Regions from separate parts of the Vreelandella piezotolerans genome, predicted to be linked through region 3. Evidence: predicted binding sites of a transcription regulator. Region 3 holds the regulator's gene; each other region holds the start of a gene.

Region 1 (7,473 bases), 1.3 Mb from region 3:
GTAGGCTGCCGGTGAGGGCTTCTACGCCTGCCATCTCACCCTGTTCCGCGCGGTATATCGCCACCGCTTGCGCCAAGCGTGTGCGCACGTACTCATCTTCTGCGTCGGCAATCACCGGTGCCAACGTCTCGGCAAGCTCGCCGTCCACTTCACCCAGCAGACGGTCGGCGGAGGTGCGGCGGCGCTCGACGTTGGGGGAGTAGAGATCCACCACGGCAATGGCGCTACGCAGCTGGTTACGCAGCGCATTGTTGATGCCGATGCGGTCCAAGTCGCGGCGAGACATGTCGCCCAGCGGCTCGTTGGTCAGCGCATCGGCCACCGGCCAGTCGCGGCCGCGATTATCCAGCACCAGCACGAAGCGGCCATCGTCGGTGCGCTGCAGGCGGCCATCCAGCAGCGCCTGCAGCCAGTCGCGGGCGCGCTCGTCGTCGCTTTGCAAAATGGCGGTAATGGCGTCGCCTTTATCGCGGTAGGAGTCCACATCCAGCGCTGTCAACAGCGCGAGGGCTGCTTGGTCATCGGGGGTCGAGGAGCTGCTTTGTGCCTGCGCCGTCAAGGCGGTGCCGAGTAGCATCAGACACAGTAGCCCCAAGGAAAGGAAACGCCTCATGGGGTTCTTCCTTTGGTGATCGAAGAGGGGAGATAGCGTGCTCCCCTACTGCACCGATAAACAGGCACAGTAGGGGCAAGGATTGCCCGGCGAGCGTTATTCGGCGAGCGCTGCTTCGGCTTCTTCTGCGGCGGTGCTACCCCCGCACGAGCCGTTCACAACGTTGAAGTTGCCGCACTCCATGGGCTTGCGCCAATCGGCGATCAGGTCGCGGGAGCCCGGTAGGTAGTCCGACCACGCATCACCGGCCACGGTAGAGGGCGTTTGCCAAACGATATCGAACTGCCCGTTATCCTGAACTTCACCAATCAGCACTGGTTTGGTGATGTGGTGGTTGGGCATCATCGCCGCATAGCCGCCGGAGAGGTTCGGCACGGTCACGCCGATAATCGCGTCTTTCACCGCGTCCACGTCGGTGGTACCCGCTTTACGCACCGCTTCGGCCCACATGTTGAAACCGATGTAGTGCGCTTCCATGGGGTCGTTGGTCACCGACATCTCGTCACCGGTATGCTCGATCCAGGCATCGATGAAGTCGTAGTTGGCGTCGGTATCCACGCTCATGAAGTAGTTCCAGGCGGCCAGGTGGCCCACCAACGGCGCGGTATCGATACCGGACAGTTCCTGCTCGCCCACCGAGAAGGCGATGACCGGAATGTCGGCGGCGTCGATACCCTGGTTAGCCAGCTCGCGGTAGAACGGCACGTTGGCGTCGCCGTTAATGGTAGAGATCACGGCGGTGGGCTTACCCTCTTCGCCAAAGCGGCGGATTTCGGAGACGATGTTCTGCCAATCCGAGTGGCCGAAGGGCGTGTAGTTGACCATGATGTCCTCTTCCGCCACACCGTGCTCATCTTTCAGGAAGGCTTCTAAGATGCGGTTGGTGGTGCGCGGGTAGACATAGTCGGTACCGATCAGCGCGAAGCGCTCGATGCCCACTTCGTTGATCAAATACTCCACGGCAGGAATGGCCTGCTGATTAGGGGCAGCCCCGGTGTAGAAGACGTTTTCCGACGACTCTTCGCCCTCGTACTGCACCGGGTAGAACAGCAGGCCGTTGAGCTCTTCGACCACAGGCAGCACCGCTTTACGGGAGACGGAGGTCCAGTTGCCGAAGATCACATCCACCTCTTCCTGGGCCAGCAGCTCACGGGCGCGTTCGGCAAACAGCGGCCAATTGGACGCAGGGTCGACCACCACGGCCTCTATCTGACGGCCCAACAGGCCACCGGCCTCGTTCTGCTGCTCGATGAGCATTTCCACGGTGTCTTTCAGGGTGGATTCACTGATGGCCATGGTGCCAGAGAGCGAGTGCAGAATACCGACTTTGATGGGGTCGTCATCTTGGGCGACCGCTTGGGCGCTCGCGCTTATAACGGCGGCGGTGATCAAGGCAGTAGCGAAACGGCTAAGGGTACGAGGGTGTGTCTTGCGCTGCAGTGTGGTCACTTGAACCTCCTTGCGCCCCTTATGGTTGGGGCTCGTGTTTGGGGTACCGCGGCCAAGCGTTGTCGTTATCGAGGCGACGGAGCACTTGGTGCGTCCACTCGTGGGTAGCGAGTTGCTGCTCGTTCTTCACACGTCGCTCTACACACTGCAAGGGGTGCGCCAATGTGGAACAAAGACCATGATTAAAAACACAATCAACCACTTAGCCGTATACAAAAAACATGCTCCAGGCCACTTAGCACCAAAATAGCGCAATACAGTAGCGCGCATGCACGGTTGTCATGCACCAACAAGATGCTTTGCACCACAGGCGGTGATATAGCATAAAAAAAGCGTCCTCGCAGACGCGAGGACGCTTTAGGGTTCCGCCATAGCGGGTCAGTTAGCAGCGGTGGCCGCTTTGTTGCGCCGCTTTTTGAGCAGCGGCAGCCCCAGCGACAGCACCGCAATCACCAGTAGCGCCAGCGAGATGGGCTTGTCGATGAAGGTGGTCCAGTCACCGCCGGAGATCTGCAGCGCCCGGCGCATGGACTCTTCCATGATGTTGCCGAGGATCAGCGCCAGAATCAGCGGCGCGGTGGGGAAGCCAAACAGACGCATACCCAAGCCCAACAGGCCAAAGCCCAGTAGCAGCAGCAGATCGAACACGCTGAAGCTCATGCCGTAAACGCCGATCATGCAGAAGATCAGGATCATCGACAGCAGCAGCGGGCGCGGCAGGTCGAGGATTTTGGCGATCAGCGGAATCAGCGGCAGGTTGAGTACCAGCAGGAAGATGTTGCCGATGTACATACTGGCAATCACGCCCCAGAACACGTCTGGGCGCTGCTCCAGCATCATCGGGCCAGGCGTGACGCCCATCACCAGCAGCGCGCCCAACAGCACCGCCGTCGTGCCGGACCCCGGCACCCCCAGCGTCAGCAGCGGTACGAACGAGCCGGTACACGCGGCGTTGTTGGCCGCTTCCGGCGCGGCCACGCCTTTGATGTTGCCTTGACCAAAGGTGTCGCCATCTTTCGCCAGGCGCTTCTCCATGCTATAGCCCAGGAAGGAGCCAATGGTGGCGCCCGCCCCCGGCAATACGCCGGTAAAGAAGCCCAGTACGGAGCTGCGGCTGATGGGGCCAGCGATCTTCTTCACTTCGCCACGGCTCAGCTTCAGCGAGCCGATCACGTTGCGTGGCACTTCTTTACCACCGCCGCCGCGTAGCAGCATGTAGAACACTTCCGCCAGGGCGAAGATACCCAGCGCCACGACCAGGAAGTCGATCCCGTCGAGCAGCTGGATCGAGTCGAAGGTAAAGCGCTCGGTGCCGGTTTGCGTGTCGATCCCGACGATCGAAATCATCACGCCGACGACCGCCGCAATCAGGCCTTTGACCAGCGACTTGTCCGACAGTGATACGACCGCCGTCAAGCCCAGCACCATCAGGGCGAAGTACTCAGCCGGGCCAAAGCTCACCGCCACTTTGGAAAGCAGCGGGGCCACCAGCATCAAAAAGATCACCGACACCGTGCCGCCGATGAAGGAGGCGTAAGCGGCAATGGCCAGCGCCTTACCCGCCATGCCCTGCTTGGCCATCGGGTAGCCATCGAAGGAGGTAGCCACCGTGCCCGCCACGCCCGGGGCGTTGAGTAGGATGGAGGAGGTCGAGCCGCCGAAGATGGCGCCGTAGTAGACCCCGGCCATCAGAATCAACCCGGAGGAGGGCTCCATGGCAAAGGTAATCGGAATCATCAGGGCCAGCGCGCTGATCGGCCCTAGGCCGGGCAGCATGCCGATGATGGTACCGGCAAACACACCGGCAAATACGTAGGCGATATTGATGGGCTCTAGCGCGATGCCAAAGCCGTACATCAGATTGTTCAAGGCATCCATGGGAGTGTCTCTCGTTAAAGCCTGCTAAGCGTGCGCTTGCACACCTGCTTAGAACGGCAGTAAGCCGGTGGGCAGATAAACATCCATTACCCGCGTCATGGTCAGGTAAAGGGCCAGTACCACGCCCAGCGACGCCGCCAGGTTGACGCCATGGCGTCGATAGCCGTAATAGGCGGTCAACCCCACGCTCAGCAGCGTGGAGGCCAGCACGAAACCCAGCGGCACCAGCAAGAAGGCATAGGCGGCAATGGCCAGTGCCGTCACGATGACGCGTGCCCAGGGAGTGAATAGGAGCGGACCTCGGGTGGCCTCATGGTCGATCTCATCGGCCCCAGCGATGGCACTCGGCTTCTCGAAAAACAGTAGCGCAGCCAGAATCAGCAGCGACACACCCAGCACTTTGGGGAAGAGGTCCGAATCCACTGGGCGCGGCAGAGGGAACGTCGGAATTTGCCAGGCCATGGCCAAGTAAACAGCCGCCACTAGCGCCAGCACGAGCGCTAGCCACTGGTTGATATTCAATCGAGTCATTGGGATTTCTCCGAAGACACCAGCGCTGACGCGCTGGCTCTCGCGGTAACAGATAGACGCATCCGGCGGCGCTTGGCCGCCGGCGTATCGCTAACGGGTGTTGGCGCTTATTGGCGCAGCAGGCCCAGGTCGGTCAGCACGCTGCTGAACTGCTCTTGCTGCTCATCCAGAAAGGCGCCGAACTCTTCGCTATTCTGGTACGCATCGATCCAGCCCAGCTGGTCGCTGGCTTCGCGCCATGCGTCGGTTTCGAGCATGTCAGCAAACAGCGTTTCGTAATATTCGACCGCCTCTTCCGGCATTTCTGGCGCGCCCATCACACCGCGCCAAATGTCGAAGGTGTAGTCGTAGCCCTGCTCTTGGTAGGTGGGCACGTCGGCCAAGCCGCCGCCCAGACGCTCTTCGGAGGAGACGCCCAGCGCACGCAGTTGGCTGCCTTCGCCTAACTGACCCACCGCTTCACCGGCACCGCCGATCACCGCTTCGATGTGGCCGCCCATCAGGTTGGTCATGGCATCGCCACCGCCGGAGAACGGAATGTAGTTCACTGCAGACGCTTCCATTCCCGCTGCCGAGGCCAGGCCCGCCATTGAAATGTGATCCATGGAGCCAGGCGCACTGCCGCCGCCTACGCTCAGGCCGGGGTTGGCTTTGAGTGCTTCGAACAGGTCATCGAGGGTTTGGTACTCGGAGTCCGCCGCCACCAGGATGATGGAGTAATCGGTATTGATTCGCGCGATCGGCGTAAAGTCGGTGTGGTCATAGCGGGAAGCGCCTGCCAGCGGCACCAGAATCATCGGCGGGCTGGTGGCAAACAGTTTATGCGGGTTGCCGCTATCACGGGCGACCTGGGCCCACGCCACTGCGCCGCCGCCGCCGGGTACGTTGATGGCCGCGAAGCTTTCGTCTGCCAGAGACTCCTGCTGAATCACGCGGGACATGGTGCGTACCAGCGTATCCCAACCGCCGCCGGGGTTGGCGGGGGCGATGAATTCGATGGACTTGCTCGGCGTCCACTCCTGCGCTTGGGCAGCGGTCGTCATGGCCAGGGCCGCCATCGGCAGGGCCAGCACGGCGATGCGCTTCAAGGAAAGCGTAGTCATTGGCGTTCTCCACGTTTTTGTTCAGGCGTTATTGTTCAAACGGTGTTTTGGTGGGCGCGGTTTGTTGTGTGCGCCGAACGAACCAAAAGCACGGCTAACCAGCAGCGCTTGGCACTCGATGATTAGCTTTGTGTGGTTACGCCCTGAACGTTAGAAGAGTGCCACCCTCCTCGACAAGCTTATGGCCATTAACGACAAACTGTTCTTTTTGTGCGTTTTGTTCATTTTGTTCACGCTGTGCTGCTCATAGCGTTTCCAGCCATCCTTTGGCGGCGCTCAATAGCCGATAGCGCCGCTCGGGACGGCCTACATCGCCATAGCCCAGCTCGGCACTGACGGCCTGCTCGGCGACCAAAAACTCCAAATAGCGACGCGCCGTCGAGCGGCTCGCCCCCATGGTGCGCGCCACCTGCATGGCCGTGAGCGAATCGGACTCGCAGGCCAGCGCGTCTACGACCCGACGCAGCGTCAAGCGGTCGATACCTTTGGGCAGCGTTCGGCTTGCCGTGCGCGTGGGCTCGCTGGGCGTCATCCGGGACAGCACGTGATCCAGTTCGTCCTGGCTCATTTCCGCGCGATTGGCCAGCGCCTCACGCTCACGGCGAAAGCGGGCCAGCATCTGGTTCATGCGGGTCGCTTCGATGGGTTTGATCAGGTAGTCGAACACGCCGCCACGCAGCGCTTCGCTGATGGTTTCCACCTCTTTGGCGGCGGTGACCATGACGATGTCCACATGAACATGATCCCGTCGGATAGCCCAGAGTAGTTCGAGCCCCTCCACGTCGGGCAAGTAGGCATCGAGCAAAATGAGCTGAATATCGGCGGCGTGCTGTGCCATTAGCGCCTTGGCTTCGCTGCCGTTGCGCGCCATGCCGACCACGTAAAACCCTTCGCTCTGCTCGATGAAGGCGCGATGGATATCGGCAATGCGAAAATCGTCTTCGACGACCAAAATGCCGTATTGCGTCGTAGACATGCGGTGTCCTCTTATTATCGTCGTGTGCTCGTCATGAAGTCAGGGAAGAGTTGGCGGAGTCTGCGCATAGCGCGCGATCCAGCACGGCGATGAAGCACGCCCCCCCCAGCTCACTCTCCTCCAGCGTCACCGCACCGCCATGCTGACGGCAAAGCCTGGCCACCAGGGCGAGACCAATACCCCGGTGTTTGCCGGTCTTGGTGGAGAACCCGTCGACGAAGATCGACTCGGCATGCTCGGCGGGCACGCCGGGTCCGTTATCTTCCACTTCGATGAGCAACTGCTCGCCAAGATCGGTAAAGAATAGCCGCACCTGGGGCTGGTCACCGTGCGGCCCGTTGAGGGCGGCGTGGCAGGCGTTATCCAACAGATTGCCGACCACGCTCATCATCACTTCCTGGCCCGTTGGGGTCAGCGGACAGGAGAGCGAACTCTGCTCGTCGATCTCCAGCGCAACGCCCAGCTCGCGGGCACGGGTGAGCTTGCCCAGCAGTGTACCGCTCAGTACGGCATCCGCCACGTGGCGCATTAAAAAGCTCATTTGCGCCTGGGCACGCTCGGTTTCCTGGTGAATTAGCGCCAGCGCCTCCTCGATGCGCTGAAGCTGCAGCAGTCCCGAAATGGTGTAGAGCTTATTGGAAAACTCATGGGCCTGGGCGCGTAGCATGTCCACATCGCGGCTCGCCTGGGTCAACGCTTGAGAGAGGTCGATGATCTCCCGACGGCTGCGAAAGGTAGCGACGGCCCCCTCTATTTCGCCTTCATGCACAATCGGCACGCGGTTGACCACCACCGGATGATCGCCGAGCCACATCTCCTGGTCGAACTCCTGCTCACCGCGCTTCAAGACTTCCAGTAGCCGCGAGTTGGGCACCACCTCCCGAATGGGCTGGCCTAACAGCACATGCTCGTCGGGCAGCGCC
Region 2 (7,473 bases), 1.3 Mb from region 3:
TCGATTAGCGGCTTGCCGCTGTACTGGTCGAGGTGGACCACGCGCTGCTGGGACAAGTCATCGGGATAAATCGAGCCGGTGTACACCCCGGCGGCCGTGGTAGGTAGGTTGACCGTGTAGCCCTGCTGCAAGCCCAGCGCTTCCAGCTGCGCCACGGCGTTGTTCAACCCAATGCGCGGGGTGGGCGCGGCGGGCGGTGTCGATTCCGGCACTTGCGCCTGCTCCAGCGACCAGCTCGTGCTGCCCTGGTCGCTCAGGTAGGCGTTGGACATCGGCACTTCAACACGCACGCCGGACGGGTAGCCAAAGTTATTGCCGTTGGCCCACTCATTCACCTGCGCGCCCCACACCCCCGACCACGGCATGCCGGTAATGGCCAGAAAGACGATAAACCCGCCGACAAAGAGCCCCAGCACCGCGTGCAGGTCGCGCCAGAATACGCGGCTTTTGGGCTTGCCGCGCACGCGCACCACGCCGCCGCTACCTTTGCGTGGCCACCACAGATAGATGCCCGTGGCGACCAGCAAGATCGACCAGCCCGCGGCCATCTCGATCAGCTTGCGCGGCGTTTGCCCGAAAAATTTAAAGCTATGCAGGTAGCGCACGGTCCACATCACCGTGCCCCGGTCATCCAGCGAGCCCAGCACCTCGGCAGTGTACGGGTTCACATAGACGGCCAACCGTTCTCCGCTAAGGGCATTGACGGTAATTTCAGCCGAGCTTTCCGGCGTGGTGGGGGAGGTGTACTTCACCGCCGTGCCGGGGTGCGCCTGCAGCGCGGCGCTCACGAGCGTTGCGGGTAGCTGCACGTCCTGCTGTGCCTCCACGCGCTTGAGATCGGAGTGGATGAGGCCATCCAGCTCGTCATCGAACAGGTAAAGCGCTCCGGTCAGCGACAGAGTAATCAAAAAAGGCAGGACTAACAGGCCTGCATAAAAGTGCCAGCGCCAAACGGCGCGATACAGATCGAGTGACGCTTTGCGCGCCACCTGGGAAGACGGCATCGTCATACAACGCTCCAAGTGCCCGTGGCGCCGCGCCGGGCGTACCAGCGACGTCACGGGCAAAATAAGTGGTTAGCCACACCCGTTATGGGGTGGCCCGTCATGGGGTGGCAAAGGGGAAAGATCGGTGCGTTAAATGAGGCGTGGCGACGGTGGGGCGCGGGAGTGAGCGTGGGGATAGTGACGTGACACTGCAGCGCGCGAAGCGAACACCGAGGGCAGGGGTGTACGCGATGGAAATGCCGTGCTGCCAATGGCGGGTAAGTGTTGAGGGGCGGTCGGCGTATGCTGCCATAAGCCGCAATAATCACAGGGGTGATACCAGCGGTGGAGCGGATCATGGTCGTGCGGCGACGGGGCGGGCGACGTCGTAGAATGCGTGGCATGCTGGCCATGGGCATGCGCGGTAGCGTGGCCCTGCGCTTGAAACTGCGAGAGGAGCGGCCCGGCAAATACCAGAAAGAGCGCCGCGAACGCCAAGTAGAGCGCTATACGGTACCCCATGGAATTTGCCGAGCGGAAAGGTCGCATCTCACACTATGCTTTGTAAGCGGCTTAAAGAGAGAGAATTGTACAGCTTGACGCGTGAGCAGCGCACTCAGTGCCGTATATGAACGCTGTGGTGTATTGCCGCGAAGGACGCCTTCGGTCATTGAGACTATTTGGTGCAATATCGGATGGCGGTGCTCTTTTTTGGTGCTTGAGAGCGGTAATGAAACGCATGTCGGTAGAGGTAGACCGCGATGTGGGTGGCTGCGCAGCGCCGATACCACGCTTTCACCATTTTGGCGCACTCTTTGCATTCGTAAGGCAATGATGTATCCACAAGGAAGCGATAGCGCCCCATGATGCTGAGCGAACTTGCCCCACCCGCCGCCGATTCAGGCCACCGTTTCGATGCCGAGCGCCGCTGGGCCGCCTCGCTGGCGCTACGCTTTGCCCATCGCGATGGTGTTACCCGGCTAGTGCAGGCGCGCCACCAAGGACCGTTACGGGTGCAGCGCCCGTTCTATCCAGAGGGCAGCCATGAGGCGTGCCACGTATACGTACTACACCCGCCCGGGGGGCTGGTGAGCGGCGATGCGCTGACCATTCGTGCCCATGTCGAGCGCGGCGCACACGCGCTGCTCACCACCCCCGCTGCCAACAAGCTCTACAAAGCTGACAGCCAAGGTGTGGCTTGGACCCAGAACACCGAGCTGACGGTCGAAGAGGGCGGCGCCTTGGAGTGGCTGCCCCAGGAAACCATCGCGTTCGATGGCTCAAAGGGCACTCAGCGCACCCATATCGCGCTACAGGGCCGAGCCCGCTGCTTAGGCTGGGAGGTAATGGCCCTCGGCCGCCCGGCAAGCGACCTGCCCTATGTCTCCGGGCGCATCGAGCAGCACTTTCGCTTGACTCTGGATGGCAAACCGCTGTGGCTTGAACGCCAGCCGCTCGACCCCGGGCACCCACGCTTTGTGGGCCGCTGGGGCCAAGGCGGCGCAACGGTGCAGGCCACGCTCTGGGCGGTGGGCATCGACGATGCCGCTGCGGCTATTGAAGCATTGCGTGAAGCGCTGCCGAGCAACTCCCGCTGGGCGGTGACCGTTCGCCATGGCGTACTGCTATTGCGCTATTTAGGTGCATCCCGAAATGAGGCCTGGGCGCTGTGTGAGCAGGCCTGGCACCTACTGCGGCCCCGTTGGATCGAGCGCAAGGCGCACACGCCGCGTATTTGGCTAACCTGAATCTATCTTTCGAGCACTGCTGGAGAGCAGCCCTATGGAGTTAACCCCACGAGACAAAGACAAGCTGATGCTGTTTACCGCGGCTCAGCTTGCCGAACGCCGCAAATCGCGCGGCCTGAAACTCAACTACCCCGAAGCCGTGGCGCTGATCAGCTTCGAGATCATGGAAGGCGCACGGGATGGCAAGAGCGTGGCCGATTTGATGAGTTACGGCCGCGAGATCCTGACCCGCGACGACGTGATGGAGGGCGTGGCGGAGATGGTCGATGAAGTGCAGGTGGAGGCCACCTTCCCCGACGGTACCAAGCTGGTCACCGTTCACACCCCAATCAATTAACCGTCCACCGCTAGGAGAGCGCCATGATTCCCGGTGAGTATCAGTTGCAAGAAGGTGATATCGAGCTGTGCGCGGGCCGAGAACGCATCACCGTCGAGGTGGCCAACACCGGCGACCGCCCCATTCAGCTGGGGTCCCACTACCACTTTGCCGAGGCCAACCCGGCGCTGGTGTTCGACCGCGACAAGACCCGTGGCTACCGGTTGGACGTCGCCGCCGGCACCGCCATCCGCTTCGAACCTGGCCAAACCCGCGACGTCACGCTGATACCGTTCGTCGGCAAGCGGGAAATCTACGGCTTCCGTGGCGATGTGATGGGGCCGCTCGATTAGCCAACGGATTAATAAAGAACAACCGTCGGTAGGGCGGGCATCGGCTGGGTGACTGTTCACACAGCCGATGACCGCCCAGCACTGGACTCAACGCTTGAGGCAGAGGCAAATATGAAATCGGTAAACAAGATCAGTCGGCAAGCCTACGCCGATATGTACGGCCCCACGGTAGGCGACCGCGTGCGCCTAGGCGACACCGAACTCTGGATCCAAGTCGAAAAAGACGCCACCCACTACGGTGAAGAAGTGAAGTTCGGCGGCGGCAAGGTGATCCGCGATGGCATGGGCCAAAGCCAGCGCCAGGATGCCTCGGTGATGGACACCGTGATCACCAACGCGCTGATTCTGGACTGGTGGGGCATCGTCAAAGCCGATGTGGGGCTGCAAAACGGCCGCATCGCCGCCATCGGCAAAGCCGGCAACCCCGACACCCAGCCCGATGTTGAGATCGTGATCGGGCCTGGCACCGAAGTGATCGCGGGCGAAGGCAAAATTCTCACTGCAGGCGGCATCGACGCGCATATCCACTTCATCTGCCCCCAGCAGGTGGAAGAAGCGCTGATGAGCGGCGTCACCACCATGCTCGGCGGCGGCACCGGCCCCGCCACCGGCTCCAACGCCACCACCTGCACCCCCGGCGAGTGGCACATTGGCAAGATGCTGCAAGCAGTGGACGATCTGCCCATGAACATCGGCCTGCTCGGCAAGGGCAACGCTAGCCTGCCGGAGGGGCTCGAAGCGCAGTTGGAAGCCGGTGCCATGGGCCTCAAACTCCACGAAGACTGGGGGACTACCCCGGCCTCTATCGATAACTGCCTGAGCGTGGCGGAAAAGTACGACGTGCAGATCGCCATCCACACCGATACGCTCAACGAATCCGGCTTCGTGGAAGACACCCTGGCGGCCTTCAAAGAGCGCGGCATCCACACCTACCACACCGAAGGCGCAGGCGGCGGTCACGCCCCGGACATTCTCACCGCCTGCTCCAAGGAGTATGTGCTTCCGTCCTCCACCAACCCCACACGTCCCTACACGGTGAACACCATCGACGAGCACTTGGATATGCTCATGGTGTGCCACCACCTGGACCCCAATATTCCCGAAGACGTGGCCTTTGCCGATTCACGTATTCGTCGCGAAACCATCGCCGCCGAGGATATCCTGCACGACCTGGGCGTGATCTCGATGATCGCTTCCGACTCCCAGGCCATGGGCCGGGTGGGCGAAGTCGTCTGCCGCACCTGGCAAACGGCGCACAAAATGAAGGTGCAGCGCGGCCTGCTGCCGGAAGACGAGGCGATGGGGGCCGATAACCTGCGCGCCAAGCGTTACATTGCCAAGTACACCATCAACCCTGCGATTACCCACGGCATCGCCCATGAAGTGGGCTCGATTGAGGTAGGTAAACTGGCGGATTTGGTGCTGTGGAAGCCCGCGTTCTTCGGCGTGAAGCCATCGCTGATTTTGAAAGGCGGCATGATTGCGGCTGCACCCATGGGCGACCCCAACGCCTCGATTCCTACACCGCAGCCGGTGCACTACCGCCCCATGTTCGGCACCTTTGGCCGCGCGGCCAGTCAGGTAAGGCTCAACTTCGTCAGCCAGGCCGCCATCGATGCGGGCATCCAGGAGCGGCTTGGCCTACAAAGCACGTTGTCCGCCTGCAAGAACGTGCGCGGCGTGCGTAAAAAGGACATGAAGCTCAACGACGCCTGCCCAGAGCTCACCGTCGACCCGCAAACTTACGAAGTGCGCTGCGACGGCGAACTGCTCACCTGCGAGCCCGCCAACGAACTGCCGCTGGCGCAGCGGTATCACTTGTTTTGATTGAGTTGTTGCCCGGGGCGCCGGGGGTAGGCCTACGAGAGGGCGCTGTAAATACGTCCCTGTACGCTACTTTTGCCATCCATGGCAAAAGACCCTCTCTACGGCCTACCCCCGGCTCAGCCTTCAAGGATCGAGAAAGGATGAGAGCATGCTGAAATTAATTGAGCGCTTAGGGCCGATAGACGAAAGCACCGCCAGCGACACGCTGACACTGCCCTTCGAGCTGCGCATTCGTGGCCGCTTGAAAGCCGAGAGCGATAGCGGCCGCGAGCTGGGGTTGTTTCTGGATCGCGGCCCGGTATTGCGCGATGGCGATGGCCTGAAGGCCGACAATGGGGAGGTCGTCCGCGTGTGCGCCGCGATCGAGCCTGTAGTGACCGCGCGAGTGAGTACTGGCTTACCCCTGGCCCGGCTGGCGTACCACCTCGGCAATCGCCATGTGCAGCTGGCACTGGGTGAAGACGAGCAGGGCGGCTGGGTACGTTTTCCACCCGACCACGTCCTCGAAGAGCTGGCCGAGCTGCTAGGCGCGACGCTCGAGCACCACAACGCCACCTTCGACCCCGAACCCGGCGCCTATAATCAAGTGGGTGGTGGGCATTCGCACAGTCATCACCACGCTCATTCCCACGACCACGACCACGACCACGACCATGTGCACCACCACCATGCCCACTGAGCCGCCATCCGACCTCGCGCTGCTCGGGCTGATGCAGCTCGTTAGCCCCGCGCTGCCCATCGGTGCCTTTGCCTTCTCGCAAGGGCTGGAGAGCGCCTTTGAGCTGGGCTGGGTGAGTGACGAGCAGAGCCTAGCCGAGTGGCTCTCCGGCGTGCTGGACGATGGCTTGAGCCGCTGCGAGCTGCCCGTGATCGAGCGGCTACATCGCGCTTTCGAACAGCAGGATGGCACCGCCGTTGCCGAATGGGATGACTGGCTGGCCGCTACCCGTGAAACCGCCGAACTCGCCGCCGAAGATAGCCGCCTTGGCGCCTCGCTCAAGCGGCTGCTGGGTAGTCTCGACCTGTTACCCCAACATGAACGGCTGCCTAGTGAAGACTCACTCACGCCCTTGCTGCCGCCTCAGGCAGGCTATGTCACGCTGTTTGCCTGGGCGGCCTACCAGCGTGGCATTCCGGTGCGTCAAGCGCTGCTGGGGTTTGGCTGGGCGTGGCTGGAAAACCAGCTTGCGGTGGCCTGTAAGGCATTACCGCTGGGCCATACGGCGGCGCAACGCATCATCGAACGGTTACGGGGAGAGCTGGTGACGGCGGTCGACCAAGCGCATCAACTCGACGATGACGAGCTTGGCCCCGCTCTGCCAGGCGTCGCGATCGCCAGCGCTCTACACGAAACCCAATACTCCCGCCTGTTTCGAAGTTAGCGGGCGTTATCCATTAGGAGAAACATCATGACTCACTGTTTACGCGTTGGCGTGGGTGGCCCGGTCGGCTCCGGCAAAACCGCCCTGCTCAAGCAACTCTGCTCGGCACTGCGCGACCACTACGATATCGCCGTGGTCACCAACGATATCTATACCCGCGAAGACGCCGATTTCCTGCTCAAGCACGATGCGCTGCCCGCCGACCGCATTCTCGGTGTCGAAACCGGCGGCTGCCCGCACACGGCGATTCGGGAAGATGCCTCCATGAACTTGGCGGCCATCGATGAGTTACACGCCCGTCATCCTAAGTTGGAGCTGGTGCTGGTCGAATCCGGCGGGGATAACCTCTCTGCTACCTTTAGCCCCGAGCTTTCCGACCTGACGCTCTACGTCATCGATGTGTCCGCTGGCGATAAGATTCCCCGCAAAGGGGGCCCGGGCATCACCAAATCGGACCTTCTGATCATCAACAAGATCGACATCGCCGAGCAGGTACACGCCTCGCTGGAGGTGATGGAGCGCGACTCGAAGAAAATGCGCGGCGAGCGGCCGTTCGTGTTCACCAATCTCTACGACGGCGTGGGCCTCGAAGAGATCATTCGCTTCATTCTCGATAAAGGCATGCTGGAGGAGCGACGCCCGCAGGTGGCCACGGCCTAACTGCTCACGACGCTCGACGCATAAAAGACGCATAAAAAAGCTGCCCAGCCCGGGAAACCCGGTGCTGGGCAGCGTTGTTTCGTGGCTGGCACCGCGCCAAAACGGGCCGTCCCTGGCCACCACTTCGACACCATGAACCGATAATCGATCGATAACCTTAACCCATGTTATGAAACGGCTGTTCATACGCTAATTTACTGT
Region 3 (7,473 bases):
TCGTTCGCAGCGGAAAACAGTTACCCGGTCAGAAAGTAACGCCGGTCAGCGCCGCCGCGCGTTATTCAGGAATCGATCCGCTTGCCGGGTTATCAGCGGAAGAAAAGGTCGCGATGTTGAAAGAGGCCGATCGCATAGCGCGAGCCGCAGATCCCAGTATCAGCCAAGTGAGCGCGTCGCTCTCTGGCACCTACGAAGTCGTGTTGGTACGCGCCAGCGACGGCACCCTTGCCGCCGATATTCGCCCCCTCGTGCGTTTCAACGTCAGTGTGATTGCGGCCAAAAACGGCCGCCGGGAGCGCGGTGGCGCGGGCGGCGGTGGTCGTTACTCGATGTCGCGTCTGCGTGATGAAGGCGTGGCCGAGCGCTACGCAAAAGAAGCGGTGCGTCAAGCGCTGGTCAACCTGGAGGCTGTCGACGCACCGGCCGGGCAGATGCCGGTGGTGTTAGGGGCGGGTTGGCCTGGTATTCTTCTGCACGAAGCCGTTGGGCACGGATTGGAAGGCGATTTCAACCGCAAAGGCAGCTCGGCGTTTGCCGGGCGGATGGGACAGCAGGTCGCCGCCAAGGGCGTCACGGTGGTCGACGATGCCACGGTGGCCGATAGCCGTGGCGCGCTCAGTGTGGACGACGAAGGCACGCCCGGTCAGTACACGCCGTTGATCGAAGACGGTATTTTGACAGGCTATATGCAGGATAAGCTGAATGCGCGCTTGATGAAAATGGCGCCCACCGGTAATGCGCGTCGCGAGTCGTTTGCGCATTTGCCAATGCCACGTATGACCAACACGGTCATGCTGGCGGGGCAGGATGATCCTGACGACATCATCAAAAGCGTCAAGCGGGGTATCTATGCCGTCAGCTTTGGCGGCGGTCAAGTAGACATTACCTCGGGTAAGTTCGTCTTTTCGGCCAGCGAAGCTTACATGATCGAAGATGGCAAGATCACAGCGCCGGTCAAGGGCGCGACGCTGATAGGCAACGGGCCCGAAGCCATGGGCAGAGTGTCGATGATTGGCCATGACATGGCGATGGATACCGGCATTGGCGTGTGTGGTAAAGAGGGGCAGGGCGTGCCCGTCGGTGTCGGTCAGCCCACGCTTAAGCTGGATGAGCTGACCGTCGGCGGTACGCAGTCTTCATGACTGGCTTACAGCGCTAGCGTCTCACGCAGGTGTTTGAACAGCTTGCGCGAGCTGGTGGGGGGCTTGCCCTGTTCGCGTTCTTTACGCGTGTTGCGCACGAGTTGGCGCAGCGCTTGCCGATCCGCATTGGGATAATCGACCATGAAGAGATCGACGGCATCGTCGCCCTCGTCGATCATGCGGTCTCGCCACTTTTCCAGGCGATGAAAAGCATGATCGCGCTGCTCTTTTTCTTGTTCGATGGCGTCGAAAACGCCTTGAATGGCCGTTAGATCCTCTTTGCGGATGAGCTTGCCAACGTACTGCATATGACGTCGGCGGCCCTCATGGGAGCGAATGCGAGCGGTTTCATCGATGGCGCGCAGCATATCGTCAGACAGCGGAAAGCGTGAGCGTTCGGTGGGGTTCATGGCAATCAGGGTTTCGCCAAGCGCCTGTAAGGCGTGCATTTCTCGCTTTAGCTGCGATTTACTGGGGCGTTCTACCTGTTCGTCGATGTCAATTGGCTCGGGACGTTGCTTGGGCATATAGCTACTCACAGATTAGATTCGTTCGCAGCATTATATCAGGCTGTGACCACAACATTGATCCGCCAACGCGTTTCAGGCGAAAAGGAGGCCACATGGCACAGGCATTTGATGCATCGGCGCAGCAGGCATTACTGACACAGCGCGCTGAAGAAGCGCTTGCCCTAGCAAAGCAGCTAGGAGCAGATGCTGCTGAAGTGGGTGCCAGCGTCGATCAAGGCATGGGCGTCAGCGTTCGTTTAGGCGATGTGGAAACCGTTGAGCTGTCGCGCGATCAGGGAATTGCGGTAACGCTATACGTGGGCAAGAGAAAGGGGAGCGCCTCGTCTACCGATGCCAGCAGCGCGTCGATTCGCGCAACGGTCGAGAAAGCGCTCGCGATCGCGCGCTATACCGGAGAAGATCCTGCCGCCGGTTTGGCAGACGCGTCGCTGATGGCCACTGAGCTACCCGATTTGAAAGTCCACCACCCGTGGACGCTCACCACGGATGAGGCCATCGACCTGGCCCTTCGCTGCGAGCAGGCTGGACGCAGCGCGGAGGGGATTCATCAGTCGGAGGGTGCGTCACTCTCCAGCGGCGAGGGTGTCCGTGTTTATGCCAACAGCCACGGATTTTTGGGCACTCAAAAAGGCAGCAATCACTCGCTCTCATGCATGCTGATCGCCCAGGACGATCAGGGTATGCAGCGCGACTATGATTACACCGCCGCACGTAATCCACACCATTTACGCAGCCCGGAAGAGGTCGGTCGAGAAGCGGCAACTCGCACGCTTCGCCGACTGGGTGCGCGTCGGCCACCGACCGGTACCTTTCCGGTGCTGTTCGACCCTACGCTAGCCAGCGGCCTGATCGGTCATCTAATGAGCGCCTTGGCAGGCGGTGCGCTATACCGAGAAGCCTCTTTTCTGTGTGACCGTCTGGGAACGCCGCTTTTCCCCGAGTGGTTTGGCTTGGAAGAGCGACCCATGGAAGTGGGGGCGACGGCGAGCTCGCCGTTCGATGCCGAGGGGGTGCAAACCCGTAATAATCGATTCATCGATCGGGGGCAGGTTGCCAGCTACATGCTTTCTGCTTATAGCGCACGGCGTTTAGGTATGCACTCGACTGGAAATGCAGGTGGCGCGCGCAATTTACGCCTGCTGGCTCCGTTAACGCCACGAGCCGAGCTGTTGAGTCAGATGGGGCAAGGTATTTGGGTCACCGAACTCATGGGGCAGGGGGTGAACGGTGTGACCGGTGATTACTCGCGGGGAGCGGCAGGCTTTTGGATTGAAAACGGTGAAGTTCAGTACCCAATCGAGGAGTTCACGATCGCCAGTAACCTGGACAAGATGTTTGCCGGGCTGAGCGGCGTAGGGGATGACACGGATACACGGGGCAGCATTCACACGGGGAGCTGGCTGGTGGATGCGATGACCGTGGCGGGCAGCTAAGCGTTCACGCTGCATCGATTACTGATCTTCTTCAAACCGAGCGTCGAATAGCGCCTCGATAGCATCGAGCGCTCGTTCGGCGTCTTCCCCTTCTGCAATGACGGTGAGCTCGGTCCCGCAGGGCGCGGCGAGCATGAGCAGTGACATGATATTGGCAGCATCCGCTTTTTGCTGCTTCTTGTACACATGAATCTGGGCAGAGAACTGCTGGCCACACTGAACCAGTTTGGTGGCTGCGCGGGCGTGAAGGCCGCGCTGATTGGTAAGGGTCAACGTTCTTTCGGGCACTCTGGTTCCTTTTTGCCGAGTGGGGTTTTAGGGAGGGCTCAGGGAGTACTGGGCGTCGCCGCCGTATGTTGGGTTGTCGGCGTTTCGCTGAGCGTGTACTGCAGCCCTAGCTCGCGATGCCTCAACTGCACTTCCCCTGTTTGTTTGACCAGCCGCTGTGCAAGCTGCTCGATCATATAAACGGACCGGTGTTGGCCGCCCGTGCAGCCAATGGCCACGGTCATATAGCTGCGATGGCTATTTTGATAGGCCGGTAGCCACTTCTCCAGCCACGTTTCAATATCGCTTGCCATGGCCTCTACCACGGGGTAGCCGCTCAAGAAGTCGATGATGTTGGCGTCGCGACCGGTATATTGGCGCAGAGTAGGGTCCCAATAAGGATTGGGCAAGCAGCGTACGTCGAACACGAGGTCGGCATCCAGCGGAACGCCGCGTTTGTAGCCAAAGGACTCGAAGGTGAGCGTCAGTTGATGCTGGCGCTGATGAGCTACTTGGTCGGTAATGCGGCGTCGCAGATCGTGTACGGAGAGTCGAGACGTATCGATCAATAAATCGGCGAGGTCGCGAATGTCATTCAGCGTCTCTTCTTCTTTGTTGATCGCTTCTTCCAGCGTCATGTCGCTATCACGGGTGAGGGGATGACGACGGCGAGTGGCCGAGTAACGCTCCAGCAAAATACGCGCATCGGTTGTCAGGTAGATCACCTGAAAACGAATTTCCCGGTGGCGCAATTCTTCAAGTAGCGCTGGCAGACGCTCCAGCGCAGTAGGTAAGTTGCGTGCGTCGATACTGACGGCAATCCGTGTGCGCTCACCCTGGGCGCGCAACTCGTCGATAAGCGAGCCCAACAGCATGGCAGGCAAGTTATCGATCGCGTAATAGCCAAGATCTTCCAGCGCTTGTAAGGCGATAGACTTACCGGAACCTGAACGGCCGCTAATGATCACCAGTTGCATAGCGTCTCTCTTGGCGTTTGAGCGTAAGAAGTAAAGACAAATTGAAGGAGTAGATCTGTTACGCAGCTTGTTCGCGTATCTTGGCCGTTATCAGCGTCAACAGTTCTTTTTGACTGCCTGCTTTGCGCAGCTGTTGGCGAGTATCGGCGTCGTTCATGATCGTCGCGACTTGTCCGAGCAAAGCAAGGTGCGTGTCATCGGCTTCTTCAGGCACCAGCAAAACGAACACGAGATCGACCGGGTCCCCATCGATGGCATCGAAATCGACGGGTTCCGCCAGTTTCAAAAAGCCAGCAATGGGGGCACTGCAGTGCGGGCTTCTTGCGTGGGGAATGGCAACACCGTTGCCAATCCCCGTGCTGCCAAGACGCTCGCGCCCAATCAAACGACTGAACACTTCTTGGCTGTCAAGGCTGGGCGTGTTTTGGGCGATGAAGGTGCTGAAAAACTCCAGCACCCGCTTTTTGCTGCCCCCGGGTACGTCATAAAGCACGCGCTCCGGGGGGAGAATGGTTTCCAACGTCATTGAGTTAACGCACACCTGCGCCTTGAGCGCGAGCTTGTGCTTTTTCCTTGTGTTTGACGAGTTGACGATCGATTTTGTCCGCAAGGGCATCGATGGCGGCATACATATCGTTATCGAGTGCCTCGGCATGAAGGTCAGCACCAGCGGCATGTAGCGTGCACGCTGCCTGCTGGCGCTCCTTTTCGACAGATAAGGTCACTTGTACCGTGGTGATATTGTCGTAGTGTCGTTCGACGCGTTCCAGCTTTTCGTTAACGTAGTCACGCAAGGCGTCAGTCAGTTCAACGTGATGACCAGTGATGTTTACTTGCATTGACGTGCTCCTTATCCATCGGGCTGTACTTCGATTGTAACCCTTTTTACGCTATTGCAAAGCCCTTGCGGTGAGTTTGTCACGACCAAGCGTTTAACTAGCGTAAACGGCGGCGCTCGCTCGAAGAGGGAATGCCCATCGACTCGCGATATTTCGCGACGGTACGTCGTGCCACGCTTATTCCGCCCTCTTCGAGAAGCGTCACCAAGCGACTATCGGAGAGCGGTTTGCCTGAGGGCTCCTCTTGAATGAGCTTTTTGATACGTGCGCGAATGGCCGTGCTCGAGTGGCTGTCGCCGCCGTCTTGGCCACTGACTTGACTGGAGAAAAAGTATTTCAACTCGAACACGCCACGCGGTGTATGAATGAACTTCTGTGTCGTCACGCGTGAGATGGTCGACTCATGCATCTCTACGGCTTCGGCGATGTCGGCCAAGATCAGCGGCTTCATGGCCTCTTCGCCGTGCTCTAGAAAGCCAATTTGGCGAGCGATGATTTCACGCCCCACGCGCAGCAAGGTGTCATTGCGGCTAGAGAGGCTTTTGATCAGCCAGCGCGCTTCTTGAAGGTGCTCTTTCAAGAACTGGTTGTCCTGGCTCTTGTCGGCGCGTTTGATCAAGCTGGCGTAGTCGGGTTGGATGCGTAGCCGTGGAAGAGCGTCCGGGTTGAGCTCTAAATGCCAGCCTTCGTTGTCATGGCGCACGACCAGATCGGGAGTGATGTAGCTATCGTCGGTCACGCCGTAGGCGCTGCCGGGTCGGGGATCGAGGCTGCGAATTAATCGAATGACGTCATCCAGCTGCTCATCGTCCAGGCTCAAACGGCGCTTGAGGAGGCGCATATCGTCTTTGCCTAGCGCCTCCAAAAACTGTCGTACCAGCCGTTTGGCTGGCATCAATAGCGGGGTGTCTTCCGGCAACGCAGCAAGTTGAAGCATCAGACATTCGCGCAGGTCGCGAGCGAATACGCCGGTCGGCTCGAACTGCTGCAAGCGCAGTAGGGTATTTTCCACTTCCCGTTGGCTCAAGCCGTCATGACCTTGTGCTTTGAGCCCTTCACGAATGTCGTTGAGCGGCTGGGTAAGATAACCATTGGCGTCCAGCGCATCGATCAGGCTCTCCGCAATTGCATATTCCCGTGAGCTGACATCGGTCATGGCCAGTTGCCACAGCAAATGGCCATGAAGGCTTTGGCCAGCGGCTTGGCGCTCGAAGTCGGGTCCTTCGCTACCACCGCTCAGACTGCCCATGTCTTGGTAGGTGTCCGACCAGTCGCTGTCGACGGAGAGTTCGTTGGGAATGCTGTCAGACCACTCGGCCTCTTGCGGCTCGCTGACTGCCTGCTCTCCAAACTCGTCCTCTTGCTCGAGCATAGGGTTGGCGTCAAGCGCTTGCTGAATTTCTTGACGGAGGTCCAGCGTAGAGAGCTGCAGCAGGGCAATGGCCTGTTGCAGCTGGGGTGTCATGGTCAGCTGTGTGCCGATACGCAATTGGAGAGAAGCTTTCATGACCATCTGAGAACCACTCGTTAATCAGAAAGCTCCACCCTAGAGCGAGTTATGGCTACGTGCAAGTGCAATAAGCATGCCACTAAAAGAAAAGTTTGGTCAGGCCTCGGTTTAGAGCCGGAAATCAGCGCCCAGATAGACGTCGCGGACCTTTTGGTTATTGAGAATCTCCTGGGCGTTCCCACTGGCGATGATGTGGCCATCGCCAACGATGTAGGCGATATCGCAAATATCCAGGGTTTCACGCACGTTGTGGTCGGTGATCAAGACGCCGATGTGGCGTTTTTTGAGTGCACGGATAATGGTTTTGATTTCGCCGACCGAAATAGGGTCGACCCCGGCAAAGGGTTCGTCGAGTAGAATGAACGCGGGCTCGGTGGCCAGCGACCGCGCGATCTCTACTCGACGGCGCTCGCCTCCTGAGAGGCTCATGCCTAGGTTGTCACGAATATGGGTGATATGAAAATCTTCGAGCAGTGACTCCAGGCGAGCTTCTCTGGCGCTGCGATCGAGCGTTTTGCGCGTCTCGAGGATGGCCATGATGTTATCGGCTACCGAGAGCTTGCGAAAAATCGAGGCCTCTTGGGGAAGATACCCAATGCCTGCCATGGCGCGTTCGTGCATGGGCGCGTGGGTCAAATCCAGATCGTCGATACCCACATTGCCCGCATCGGATTTGACCAGTCCGACGATCATGTAAAACGAGGTGGTTTTACCGGCTCCATTGGGGCCCAACAGTCCAACGACACTGCCCTGGGCGATTTCCAGGTTGATG
Region 4 (7,473 bases), 1.1 Mb from region 3:
CCAGCGAGCAAGCTGCTGGCAGGACTCCTCCAATACCCATTCGCCCACGTCGTTGATCAGCCCGGTGCTCTCCAGTAGTGGAATAAACTCCCCCGGAGAGACCATGCCACGCTCGGGGTGCTGCCAACGCAGCAGCGCTTCCACCCCGGTGAGCATACCGTGGCGATCCACCTGAGGCTGATAGTGAAGTCGCCATTGCTGATTCTCCAATGCCTGGCGCAGTTCCGCCTCAAGCTTCACTTTGGCCAGCAGCGCGGCCTGCATGGAGGGATCGAAGAAACGCAGCGATTGTCGCCCGCCCGTCTTGGCTTGAGAGAGCGCCATATCTACCTGCTGTAGATAGTCGTCGGCGCTCCGCTGACTATCCGACACGATGGTAATGCCCACGCTGGCACTCACCACGGCACTCTCTTCACCAATTGGGACGGGCTCGTCCAGCGCCGCTAACAGTTTTTTGGCGATGTGCTCGACTAACGCGTGCGTTTGGCGTGGGCTACCATCCACGCCTTCGATCAACACGGCAAATTCGTCACTGCCCAGCCGAGCGAGCGTGTCGGTGTCACGCAGCATTTGACCGAATCGGCGGGCCACGCACTGCAACAGTTGGTCCCCCGCGTGATGCCCCAAGGTGTCGTTCACATGGTTGAAGTTATCGATGTCGATCAGCAAGAGCGCGCCACAGCGCTGATGGCGGTTTAGCTCCTTCAGCGCCGTGCCGACACGGTCCATGAAGAGACGCCGGTTGGCGAATCCGGTGAGCGGGTCGTAAAACGCCAACTGGTGAATCTCCTGCTCGGCAGCTTTGCGCTCACTGATATCGCTCATGGTGGCGACGTAGTGGGTCAGCTCGCCCGCCGCGTCGTAAACCGCACTAATGGTCAGCCACTCGGGAAACAGCTCACCGTTTTTGCGCTGATTCCAAATTTCTCCTTCCCAACTCCCCGTGGCCATGACGCTGCGCCACAAACGACGATAAAACGCCGCGTTATGGTGGCCCGAGCTGAACATGCGCGGATTCTTGCCCACCACTTCTTCATCGCTGTAGCCAGTAATGCGTTTGAAGGTATCGTTGACCTTTAAAATATGACCCCGCGCGTCCGCCACCATGATGCCCAAGTGCGCCTGAAAAGCCGCAGCCGCGATTTTCAGCTCGACTTCTGCTTGTTTCGCGTCGGTAATATCGCGGGTCACGGATAAAACTCCTTCGATGTGATGAGTGTGACTGGCCAACGGGCTCACCGTGGCGTGAAAGTGACGCTGCTGCTGGCCAAGCAGTAACGGATATTCGAACGTCGCCACCTGTCCGGAGCGCTGGACTTGGTGGAACACCTTATCAAACGCCTTGGCCAGCGTAGCAGGCAGTACTTCATCATAATGTCGCCCTAGCGCTTGCTGGCTTTCCAGCAGAAGTTTATCCTTCTCGATGGCGTGAACGAAGCGAAACCGCCCTTGGCCATCGAAGACGAAAATCAAATCTTGCAACGAGTTGATCAGCGCGTCCAAGCGCGCCTCCCGGGATTGCAGCCGATACGAGAGCGACAGTCGATTCAAATAGTGCCGCACGCCCCAGGCCCCCAGTAGCAACATCCCTCCCATTGCCAGCGTGAGAACCAGGCCGCGTTGACGCCAACCGGCAAGCTGGCGCTGCACATCGACCCCGACCACTACCAGTACGGGGTAATTGCCGACACGCTGCATATGGAACAGGCGCTCGCGCCCGTCCAGCGGCGAGCGAGCCGTAAACGTTTGAGAGGCTTGCTGGGTGGTCAGCCACTGCCGTGTCGCCGGATCGTCGATCTGCATGCCCACCAAGGCAGGTGGATCAGGCACGGGATGACGAGCGATGAGCTTCAAGCTACCGTCGACCAAGCTCATGCTTTCGCCATCATAAACGCGCATTTGTTGAAGAGCGTCCATCAGGGTTTGGGGCACCAAACGCGCGACCACGACGCCATCGAAACGATCGTTTTCGCCGCTGATTCGCCGAGCGTGATAGAGATAAAACTGACGATCCTCGTCCGACCAGTAAAGCGGCGTCACGAGCTCGCGCTGGCCCCCTTGCTGAAACGAGCGAAAAAAATCAGTGTGACTAATATCGATGCCCGCATGGCGATTATCACGACTACTGATCCATACGCGCCCTTGGTCGTTGAGAATACCGATCTCATTGATCAGCGGCATATACCGGGTCAAGGCTTCTACGGCCCCCTGTATGTCGGCCATACCGTCAGCGCTATCGAACCCGCGGGTCTCAACGTGCTGAGCCAAGGTGAAAAGTGCTTGCCCGCTCTGCCCAAAGACGCCTTTCGCCCACTCGGTCATGACGTTAGAGCGGGCAGAGGCCCGGGCTTCTGCCGCACGAATCTCCTGCTGGTACTGGCCAGTCAATAGCCAACCAAACAGCGACACCACCACACACAGCGCCAAAAAGAAAAAGCCGATCGCGCGTCGCTGCAAACGTCGATAACGTGGCAATACGGGCACATCGCGGCTCGTTGCATCACTGCGAGAAGGAAACATGGCACATCGACCTTATTCAGGTATCCCGCAGGCGCACCTGATACAGTGTAAAAAAGAACAGTGGAAGATACACCAACGCCAGGCCAAGATGACATCACCCCATAGTGGCGCGTTGTTTTTTTGATGTATATCAGTTTTTAGCCAGCTTAATTCTTCAATAAGCGCCCTTTTTATCAAGAAGAGGCAGTTATGGCATCGCTAGGCCAAATGAGCGACTACGACATACGTCTAGTGCGTATTTTTAAAACGGTGGTGGAGTGCGGAGGCTTCACTGCAGCCGAGACCACGCTGGGCATTAGCCGCTCGGCGATTAGTCAGCACATGAGCGACCTTGAAAGCAGGCTGGGCTTTTCGCTATGTCAACGTGGGCGTGGAGGCTTTAGCCTGACAGAAGAGGGTAAGGAGATTTACCAGGCGGGACTCACACTGCTTACGGCGCTGGAAACGTTCAAAAGCGATGTGAATGCGCTACACCATACCATCAAAGGCGAGCTGAACATCGGCATTACCGACAATCTCGTCACCCTCCCCGCCATGAATGTCACCCATGCGCTAGCCGCACTGACCGCCCCCCACCATGAGGTCACGGTACACATTCATATGGAGCCCTCAGATGCGGTGATTCGCGGCGTGATGGACGGTCATCTACACGTGGGCGTCGTGCCCGCCGTGAACCTGCCCACCAGCCTGGAAACACGCTTGCTCTACGACGAGCCCTCTTACCTATACTGCTCCGCTGGCCACCCGCTGTTCAGCGTACCCGACGACGCCGAGAGCGCCGCCCAGCTCGCTCGATACCCGGCCATTCGACCCCGCTATCCGCTTCCCGACATGGCACGTCAGGCCCACGAAGCGCTCAACCTACAAGCCTCCGCTTCCGACCGGGAGGGCGCGGCGTTCCTGATCCTCACCGGCCGATTCATCGGCTTTCTACCCGAGCATGTCGCCGCACAGTGGGTCGCCGCAGGCAAAATGCGCGCTCTGCATCCGACCACTCGGCACTATCGTATTCCCTTCGTGCTGGTCACACGCCACGACCGACGACCCAACCGTGTGGTCGATGCGTTTTTGGGGTTTGTCGAACAACGCGAATCATAAAGCATAACGCCCGGTAAAGTGCCGGGCGTCATAGCGTGGTTCAGTCATCAAACCGGATAACGACTTATTTTACGACCTCACTCGCCGCGAGAGGTACAGGCCCCACCTGAGGCGACGTTGCCAGTGCTTGGCTGGCGAGGTAATAGACGACTGCCCCCAGCGCGGAGCCCGTAAACCAGCCGTAGTCATAGAACCAGTTCATGGTACCGGTCAGCAGCGAGAGCAGCGTTAACGCCACCGGAACACCAAAGGCGATAAAACCGGCGATATTGACGGCGGGATAAGCATGGTGGTCCATATACAGGCTCGGCACATCCAAACGCTGCTTTTTAATCAGGAAGTAATCCACCGCCATGATGCCAGCGATGGGCCCTAACAGGCTGGAGTAGCCCAGCAGCCAGTTGGAGTACATCTGCTCCAGAGAAACGCCCTGGCTCACCACCCCCGCCTTTTGCAGCAGGTCGTAACCCATCAGCAACACCCCTACAGCCCCTGTCAGCAGCACTCCTCGCGTTTGATTGATAAATTTAGGCGCAATATTTTGGAAATCATTGGTAGGGGAAACAATGTTAGCGGCAGTATTCGTGGAGAGTGTCGCGATAATGATCAATACCATCGCCAGCACCACCCAAGCAGGACTGTCAATCATCCCAATCAAATTGACTGGATCAGCAATGGTCTGTCCTACCAGCGACTCAGACGCTGCGGTAAGCACCACACCAAGGGCAGCAAAGAAGAACATGGTCAACGGCAAGCCCAGGATCTGCCCGACGATCTGGTCCTTCTGGCTCTTGGCGAAGCGACTGAAATCAGGAATGTTCAGTGACAGCGTTGCCCAGAAGCCCACCATGGCCGTCAGGCCAGCAAAGAAGTAACCATACACCGAAGCCCCTTCCGGGCGCGACGGCGGCTGGGCCAGCAGCTCGGTCATCGACATGTGCGGCCACGCCCACATCATCAACCCGATCCCTACGGCCAGCAGCAGCGGCGCTGCCAGGGTTTCCAGCCACTTGATCGACTCGGCCCCGCGAATCACCACGTACAGGTTCATGGCGCCAAACACGAAGAAGCCAATCACCTCGCCGACACCTCCCAGCGCCGCCCAGGCGGGAAACAGCGCCGACAGCAGCAGGTGAATGGCCAGCCCGCCAAACATGGTTTGAATGCCAAACCAGCCGCAGCCCACCAGCGCCCTCACCAGGCAGGGCACGTTGGAGCCCAGGATACCAAACGAAGAGCGCAGCACCACCGGAAAGGGAATGCCGAATTTGGTGCCGGGAAAAGCGTTCAGCGTCAGCGGAATCAGCACGATCACGTTGGCCAGCAGAATGGCCAACAGCGCCTCGCCAACGCTCAGCCCAAAGTAGGCCGTGAGCACGCCGCCCAGGGTGTAGGTGGGTACGCAGATCGACATACCGACCCACAGCGCCGCAATGTTCCATTTGCTCCAGGTACGCTCTTTTGCTTCGGTGGGCGCAATATCCTCGTTGAAGCGGGCGCTTTCACGTACATCGTCTTCCACTGCCAGTTCGACCAACCCCTGCTGATCGATCATTCGAGATTTCGCTGCCGTCATCGTTGTCTCCTTAGCCTCGCCATTGCTTTTTTTATCTTCAAAGGTTCAACAGGTTACCCAGCAATAAGCGTGCCCAAAACCACACACTCACCGCTAACTCATTGAACACAAAGCTGACTAAAAAGACATATATAAAAAAGAAACTCTCTACATCATTGTTGTTATAGCAACGGGTATTAAAACTTACTAAACAGGGTAGCGGCATATTCATAAAACGCACCATAAGAATGCAAAGAATCAATATGAAAATAAAAATACAAAACACAAACTATTGATTTAAAATCATAAAAAAGAAACGCCATAATAGTGCAGCATCTCACCAAATTGATAAAAACGGCCAACTTAAAATTTAAAAAACAGAAAAAACAGTCACTTGAAAGACAACCAGGCTTTTTATAAAAACTTCTTGCAAAACGTCTTCAATCAGCGCTATGTTCAAAAAACTGTCTATCATGACAGCTTTGCTAACAATTATAAGTGTCGACCATGAGTCGATGTCATGACACGCCTAGCGATCTTTTCCGCCACTCATCGATACCGGCAGAAAAGCCACCCATAGCTGACCTCCCATCCATTCGGATGGTCGGCGCGTTATGACAAAAGAGGGGTAGTCCATGCAGAAAATGAAGATTGGCCTGATTCAGATGGCCCTGAATACCAGCACTGATCAAGAACCCGGCGCCATTCGTGACGCGATGAACGAAGCGCACCTGCCCATGATTCAGCAAGCCGCCGAGCAAGGCGTGCAGGTGCTGTGCTTCCAGGAAGTGTTCAATCAGCCCTATTTTTGCCCCAGCCAGGACAGCAAGTGGTACGCCGCCGCCGAGCGGGTGCCGGAAGGCCCCACCTGCCAGATGATGCAGAAGCTCGCGGCCGAGCACCGCATGGTAATCATCGTCCCTATCTATGAAGAGACCGAGACCGGCGTTTACTACAACACGGCGGCGGTATTCGACGCTGACGGTAGCTACCTGGGCAAATACCACAAGACACACATTCCCCAGGTGGCTGGCTTTTGGGAGAAGTTTTTCTTCAAGCCGGGGCAATCCAACTGGCCGGTTTTCGATACTACCTACGGCAAGATCGGCGTGTACATCTGCTACGACCGCCACTTCCCGGAAGGCTGGCGGGCACTGGCGCTCAACGGCGCCGAAGTGATTTTCAACCCTTCTGCCACGGTGGCCGGTCTTTCCCAATACCTATGGGAGCTGGAGCAACCCGCCTCTGCCGCTGCCAACGGCTGCTTCATCGCCGCGATCAACCGGGTTGGCACCGAGGCGCCCTGGAATATCGGCGACTTCTACGGCTCCAGCTACATCGTCAACCCACGCGGCAAGATCGAGGCCCAGGCCAGCGCCACAGAAGACGAGCTGCTGGTGCATGAGATCGACCTGGATATGGTGCGCGAGGTGCGCAACAACTGGCAGTTCTTCCGCGACCGCCGCCCCGAGACCTACACCCGCCTCACCGACGGTGAATGATTCTGCTGGCTAAACACAACGACAGGAGCGAACCATGAGCTTATTGATCAAGGGCGGCACGGTGGTCACCCACGCTGACACTTACCGCGCCGATGTGCTGTGTGTCGACGGCAAAATCCACGCCGTTGGCACCGACCTGGAGGTGCCGGAAGGCTGCGAGATCGTCGATGCCAGCCACCAATTGGTGATGCCTGGCGGCATCGACCCCCATACCCACATGCAGATGCCCTTCATGGGCGCGGTGGCCAGCGAAGACTTCTACACCGGCACCGCCGCCGCCATGGCGGGCGGCACCACCACGATCATCGACTTCGTGATTCCCAGCCCCGGCCAGTCGCTGCTGGAAGCCTTCGAAACCTGGCAGGGCTGGGCGGAGAAAGCCGCCACTGACTTCGCCTTTCACGTGGCGATCACCTGGTGGGATGAGAGCGTCAAAGAGGAGATGGGCACCCTGGTACGCGAGCACGGGGTCAACAGCTTCAAGCACTTCATGGCCTACAAGGGCGCGATCATGGCCACCGATGACATTCTGGTGGAGAGCTTTTCCCGCTGCCTGGAGCTGGGAGCGGTGCCCACCGTACATGCTGAAAACGGCGAGCTGGTCTACCACATGCAGCAGAAACTGCTGGCCCAAGGCATCACCGGCCCGGAAGCCCACCCGCTTTCTCGCCCACCGCAGGTGGAAGGCGAAGCCGCCAGCCGTGCCATTCGTATTGCCTCCACCCTGGGCGCACCGGTCTACCTGGTGCATGTCTCCACCAAAGACGCGGTGGATGAAATCGCCTACGCCCGCCAGCA

The links. Region 3 encodes sigma-54, which starts transcription at its own class of promoters, with help from an activator protein. Its sites were predicted from a motif close to TGGCACNNNNNTTGCTNT; they were not measured.
Region 1: a site for sigma-54 is predicted at 2,207-2,224, ahead of urtA (urea ABC transporter substrate-binding protein). Genes of this name have one in related genera too.
Region 2: a site for sigma-54 is predicted at 1,791-1,808, ahead of GYM47_RS16550 (urease accessory protein UreD). Genes of this name have one in related genera too.
Region 4: a site for sigma-54 is predicted at 5,252-5,269, ahead of GYM47_RS15575 (NCS1 family nucleobase:cation symporter-1). Genes of this name have one in related genera too.

What each region holds. Positions count from the first base shown of each region.
Region 1 covers NZ_CP048602.1:3,618,571-3,626,043, forward strand. Annotated here, with positions in the region: gene urtB (urea ABC transporter permease subunit UrtB) at 1-613, opposite strand, end outside; gene urtA (urea ABC transporter substrate-binding protein) at 710-2,062, opposite strand; gene GYM47_RS16600 (tripartite tricarboxylate transporter permease) at 2,441-3,940, opposite strand; gene GYM47_RS16605 (tripartite tricarboxylate transporter TctB family protein) at 3,989-4,471, opposite strand; gene GYM47_RS16610 (tripartite tricarboxylate transporter substrate binding protein) at 4,579-5,574, opposite strand; gene GYM47_RS16615 (response regulator) at 5,819-6,550, opposite strand; gene GYM47_RS16620 (ATP-binding protein) at 6,582-7,473, opposite strand, start outside.
Region 2 covers NZ_CP048602.1:3,604,902-3,612,374, reverse strand. Annotated here, with positions in the region: gene GYM47_RS16560 (PepSY-associated TM helix domain-containing protein) at 1-1,010, opposite strand, end outside; gene GYM47_RS16555 (DUF2946 family protein) at 1,137-1,508, opposite strand; gene GYM47_RS16550 (urease accessory protein UreD) at 1,850-2,734, shown strand; gene ureA (urease subunit gamma) at 2,769-3,071, shown strand; gene GYM47_RS16540 (urease subunit beta) at 3,095-3,403, shown strand; gene ureC (urease subunit alpha) at 3,515-5,230, shown strand; gene ureE (urease accessory protein UreE) at 5,379-5,909, shown strand; gene GYM47_RS16525 (urease accessory protein UreF) at 5,899-6,612, shown strand; gene ureG (urease accessory protein UreG) at 6,640-7,272, shown strand.
Region 3 covers NZ_CP048602.1:2,336,739-2,344,211, reverse strand. Annotated here, with positions in the region: gene tldD (metalloprotease TldD) at 1-1,145, shown strand, start outside; gene yjgA (ribosome biogenesis factor YjgA) at 1,151-1,672, opposite strand; gene pmbA (metalloprotease PmbA) at 1,768-3,108, shown strand; gene GYM47_RS10810 (HPr family phosphocarrier protein) at 3,127-3,396, opposite strand; gene rapZ (RNase adapter RapZ) at 3,435-4,352, opposite strand; gene ptsN (PTS IIA-like nitrogen regulatory protein PtsN) at 4,411-4,878, opposite strand; gene hpf (ribosome hibernation-promoting factor, HPF/YfiA family) at 4,883-5,191, opposite strand; gene GYM47_RS10790 (RNA polymerase factor sigma-54) at 5,289-6,704, opposite strand; gene lptB (LPS export ABC transporter ATP-binding protein) at 6,810-7,473, opposite strand, start outside.
Region 4 covers NZ_CP048602.1:3,398,845-3,406,317, forward strand. Annotated here, with positions in the region: gene GYM47_RS15565 (bifunctional diguanylate cyclase/phosphodiesterase) at 1-2,520, opposite strand, end outside; gene GYM47_RS15570 (LysR family transcriptional regulator) at 2,710-3,618, shown strand; gene GYM47_RS15575 (NCS1 family nucleobase:cation symporter-1) at 3,683-5,194, opposite strand; gene GYM47_RS15580 (nitrilase-related carbon-nitrogen hydrolase) at 5,809-6,675, shown strand; gene hydA (dihydropyrimidinase) at 6,710-7,473, shown strand, end outside.